2 regions of the Streptomyces sp. NPDC014727 genome follow, and region 2 is predicted to be linked to the other one. Evidence: riboswitches for the same ligand, from Rfam matches in the RefSeq annotation. Region 2 holds a riboswitch; the other holds the start of a gene.
The links. Region 2 has a riboswitch for S-adenosylmethionine ahead of thrC (threonine synthase). Riboswitches for the same ligand answer to the same signal wherever they lie in the genome.

Region 1: linked by a shared signal. The riboswitch ahead of ACF1B9_RS01795 (aminotransferase class V-fold PLP-dependent enzyme) and the one ahead of thrC (threonine synthase) in region 2 are both predicted to bind S-adenosylmethionine.

Annotation. Positions count from the first base shown of each region.
Region 1 is NZ_JBIBYR010000001.1:392,629-395,015, forward strand. It holds gene trpD (anthranilate phosphoribosyltransferase) at 1-1,017, shown strand, start outside; SAM riboswitch class IV at 1,101-1,218, shown strand; gene ACF1B9_RS01795 (aminotransferase class V-fold PLP-dependent enzyme) at 1,394-2,387, shown strand, end outside.
Region 2 is NZ_JBIBYR010000029.1:50,710-53,096, forward strand. It holds gene ACF1B9_RS31505 (glucosyl-3-phosphoglycerate synthase) at 19-969, opposite strand; SAM riboswitch class I at 1,123-1,249, shown strand; gene thrC (threonine synthase) at 1,267-2,387, shown strand, end outside.

The sequences.
Region 1 (2,387 bases), on a different contig from region 2:
TGGCCCGGCCTGCTGAACCCCCTGCTGCGCGGCGAGAACCTGACCGCGCAGGACACCGCGTGGGCGATGGATCGCATCATGAGCGGCGAGGCGAGCGATGTGCAGATCGCCGGTTTCGCGGTGGCCCTGCGTGCCAAGGGCGAGACGGTCGACGAGGTGTCGGGCCTGGTGCGTGCGATGTACGAGCACGCCAACACCATCCACGTACCCGGCCGCACGGTCGACATCGTCGGCACCGGCGGCGACCTCGCCAAGACGGTCAACATCTCGACGATGTCGGCGATCGTCATCGCGGGCACCGGCGCCAAGGTCGTCAAGCACGGCAACCGCGCCTCCTCCTCGGCGAGCGGTTCCTCCGACGTGCTGGAGAAGCTCGGTGTCAATCTGGAGCTCAGCGCGCAGCGGGTCGTCGAGGTGGCCGAGGAGGCGGGCATCACCTTCTGCTTCGCGGTGAAGTTCCACCCTGCCCTGCGGTACGCGGCCAAGGCCCGCAAGGAGCTCGGTGCCCAGACCACCTTCAACATCCTCGGACCGCTCACCAACCCGGCCAGGGTGCGGTCCCAGGCCATCGGCGTGGCCGACCTGCGGATGGCGCCGATCGTCGCGGGCGTCCTCGCGGAGCGCGGCAACTCCGCGTTGGTCTTCCGCGGTGACGACGGCCTGGACGAGCTGACGACGACCGCTACCTCGCGCGTCTGGGTGGTCCGGGACGGATCGGTGCGCGAGGAGGCGTTCGACCCCCGCGACGTCGGCCTTCAGCTCGTGCCGGCACAGGCGCTGCGCGGCGCCGACGCCTCGTACAACGCGGATGTGGCCCGCCGGGTGCTGGCCGGCGAGCACGGGCCCGTACGGGAGGCCGTGCTGCTCAACTCGGCGGCCGCACTGGTCGCCCTGGACCCGACGGACGGCACGCTGAACGAGCAGATCGCCGCCGGGATCGCGCAGGCCGCCGAGTCCATCGACTCCGGCGCGGCGCGACAGGCGCTGGAGCGCTGGGTGGCGGTCAGCAACGCCTGAGCGGACGGTAGGTGACGTGGGGCGCGGTCCGGATCCTGGACCGCGCCTTGCGCGTTCCCGTACGTATGGCAAGATGCTGCGCAGGTCATGAGTGACAGCGACTACGGCCCCGGCCCGCTGTCCGGCAACCCTCCGTCCGTGGCGGGGTGCCCCGGGTGAAGACCAGGCCGTAGGCAGCGAGGTCTGCGGCAAGCGCGGGCCCCTCGGCATCTGTGAATGCCAACCCCCGGGGTCCTGGTCCCTAGGGAGTCTCTTGTGAGCACGCGAATGCGATAGGGCTTCTCAGCCCTCCTCCGCGCCCCCTTTTTCGCTTTCCGCTGCGCTGCCGCGTATCCGTCGGCGCGTGCAATTCGCCTGCCTCTTACGGGAGTTCGCCATGTCTGTCTTCACCGCTGCCACCGACCAGTCGCTTTGTGCCCCTCTGCCGGTCCTGGGTAGGGATGTAACGGTTCCGCTGGTCACGGGCGGTGAAGTCACCTATGCGGCTCTCGACTACGCCGCCAGTGCCCCGGCTCTCCAGCGCGTCTGGGACGACGTCGCCGCGTACGCCCCGTACTACGGCAGCGTCCACCGTGGCGCCGGGTACCTCTCGCAGCTCTCCACGGACCTCTTCGAGAACAGCCGCGCGACCGTCGCCGAGTTCCTCGGCTGCCGCGCCGACGACCAGGTGATCTTCACCCGGTCGACCACCGACTCCCTCAACCTGCTGGCCGCCGTCGTCCCTGCCGACTGCCAGGTCTTCGTCTACGAGACCGAGCACCACGCCTCCCTGCTGCCGTGGCGCGACGCCCGGGTGACCTATCTGAACGCTCCCCGCACCCCGGCGCAGGCCGTCGAGACGCTGGAGCGTGCGCTCGCCGACCGTGACCCCTACGGCCCCGCACTGGTCTGCGTGACCGGTGCTTCCAACGTCACCGGTGAGCTGTGGCCGGTCAAGGAGCTGGCGGCCGCCGCGCACGCGCACGGTGCCCGGATCGTGCTGGACGCCGCGCAGCTCGCCCCGCACCACCCCGTCGACATCGCCGAGCTGGACGTCGACTGGGTGGCCTTCTCCGGACACAAGCTGTACGCGCCGTTCGGCTCGGGTGTGCTCGCGGGCCGGGCCGACTGGCTGCAGGACGCCGAGCCGTACCTGGCCGGCGGCGGTGCCTCCCGCAAGGTCGCCCGCCGTACCGACGGCGGGGTGGAGGTCGAGTGGCACTCCACCGCGGCCCGCCACGAGGCCGGTTCCCCCAATGTCATCGGCGTGTACTCCATCGCCTCCGCCTGCAAGGCGCTCACCGAGGCGGGCTTCGACGACCTCGTCGCCCGGGAGCAGCACCTCGTCGCCGCGGTCCGGGCCGGTCTCGCCGATGTTCCCGAGGTCAAGG
Region 2 (2,387 bases):
GTGCGAAGTCAGGCGACGTCAGGCCGCGCGGCGTGAAACGTACTCCTCGATCTCGCGCATCGGCGGGCGCTCCTCGGTGTCCACCGGATGGGTGCGCGGTACGAAGCCGTCCTCGCCGCGCTCGAACTGGGTGAGCGAAGGCCGCACCAAGTGGCCGCGGGACAGCCGGAGCTGGGCGGTCCGGTAGATCGCCGCCGCCATCCGGCCGAGCGCCTGCCCGTCCTGGTGGCGGTGTTTGCGGACCCCCACGTCCACCTGGGCCAGCGCGTCCAGGCCCACGGTGTGCAGCGCGTCGACCAGGAGGCCCAGTTCCACCCCGTAACCGACGGGGAAGGGCAGCTGTTCGAGGAGCGAGCGGCGCGCCGCGTACTCGCCGCCCAGCGGCTGGACGAAGCCGGCCAGCTGCGGCCAGTGCAGATTGAGCAGCGGACGGGCCACCAGCTCGGTGACCCGTCCGCCCTGGCCCGCCGTGTCGCCGAGCGGGCGGTCGTACATCGCCTTGACGAACCGCACGTCCGGGTCGGTCAGCAGCGGCCCGACGATGCCGGAGACGAAGTCGGCCGAGAATTCCTTCAGATCGGCGTCGACGAAACAGACGATGTCGCCGCCGGTCACCAGGAGCGACCGCCACAGCACTTCGCCCTTGCCGGGCACGGCCGGTATCCGCGGGAGTATGTCGTCGCGGTGCACCACCCGCGCACCGGCCTCCCGGGCCACCTTCGCCGTGGCGTCCGTGGAACCGGAATCGATCACCACGAGCTCGTCGACCAGCCGGACCTTCTCCATCAGCTCGCGCCGGATCGCCGTGACTATCTCGCCGACCGTCGCTTCCTCGTTCAGCGCGGGCAGCACGACGCTCACGCTTCCGCGACGCGGGTCCCGGGCCTTGGCGGCCAGGAGCCGGTCCAGCGGGCGGTCGGCGGCCGACCAGGAACGCCTGGCCAGCCAGCTTTCGACCTCTTCCAGCACGGTCGATACTCCCTGTATGTGATCCATCTCGCGGTTCGGACGACTATCTCAACTGTCCGCTGCTTCGGTTACAGTCTTGAACAACGCGGATGGCCGTCGCATGTCGGGGTCGGTCCGCCAATAAATGCCTGGATCAGAGATCCAGTGCCACAGCGCTCATCCAGAGGGACTGAGGGAACGGCCCGTTGAAGTCCCGGCAACCCTCCTGCCGACCGCGAGGTCAGGTGGGGAAGGTGCCAATTCCGTCTCGTGGCGAAACGCGCCGCGAGGAAGATGAGGAGAAAGGGCCTCGCCTCCATGGCTGCGCAGACCGTTGCAGTAAGCACCAATTCTTCCACCGACGCCGTCGACCTCGGCCCCGCCGCGGCGCTTTCCTGCCGCGAGTGCGGCGAGCGTTTCGAACTCGGCCCCCTTTTCGCCTGCGCGTCCTGTTTCGGGCCGCTGGAAGTGGCGTACGACCTGCCGAGCGGCTCTCCCGACGAGCTGAAGAAGCGCATCGAGGCCGGGCCCGACAACATCTGGCGCTACGCGCCGCTGCTGCCGGTCCCCGCCGATGTCGCGGACAAGCCCAACATCAACCCCGGCTTCACCAAGCTGGTCAAGGCCGACAACCTCGCCCGCGAGCTGGGCGTCACCGGAGGCCTGTACGTCAAGGACGACTCCGGCAACCCGACGCACTCCTTCAAGGACCGCGTCGTCGCCATCGCCGTCGAGGCCGCCCGCGCCTTCGGTTTCACCACCCTCTCCTGCTCCTCCACCGGCAACCTCGCCGGTGCGGTGGGTGCCGCCGCCGCCCGCGCCGGCTTCCGCTCCTGCGTGTTCATCCCGCACGACCTGGAGCAGGGCAAGGTCGTCATGGCCGCGGTGTACGGCGGCGAACTGGTCGGCATCGAGGGCAACTACGACGACGTCAACCGCTTCTGCTCGGAGCTCATCGGCGACCCGCTCGGCGAGGGCTGGGGCTTCGTCAACGTCAATCTGCGCCCGTACTACGGCGAGGGCTCCAAGACCCTGGCGTACGAGATCTGCGAGCAGCTCGGCTGGCGGCTGCCCGACCAGATCGTCATCCCGATCGCGTCCGGCTCGCAGCTCACGAAGATCGACAAGGGTCTGCAGGAGCTGATCAGGCTCGGACTCGTCGAGGACAAGCCGTACAAGATCTTCGGCGCCCAGGCCGAGGGCTGCTCCCCGGTCTCCACCGCCTTCAAGGCCGGTCACGACGTCGTGCGGCCCCAGAAGCCGAACACCATCGCCAAGTCCCTGGCGATCGGCAACCCGGCCGACGGCCCGTACGTCCTGGACATCGCCCGCCGCACCGGCGGCGCGGTCGAGGACGTCGACGACGAGCAGGTCGTCGACGCGATCAAGCTGCTGGCGCGCACCGAGGGCATCTTCGCGGAGACGGCCGGCGGGGTGAC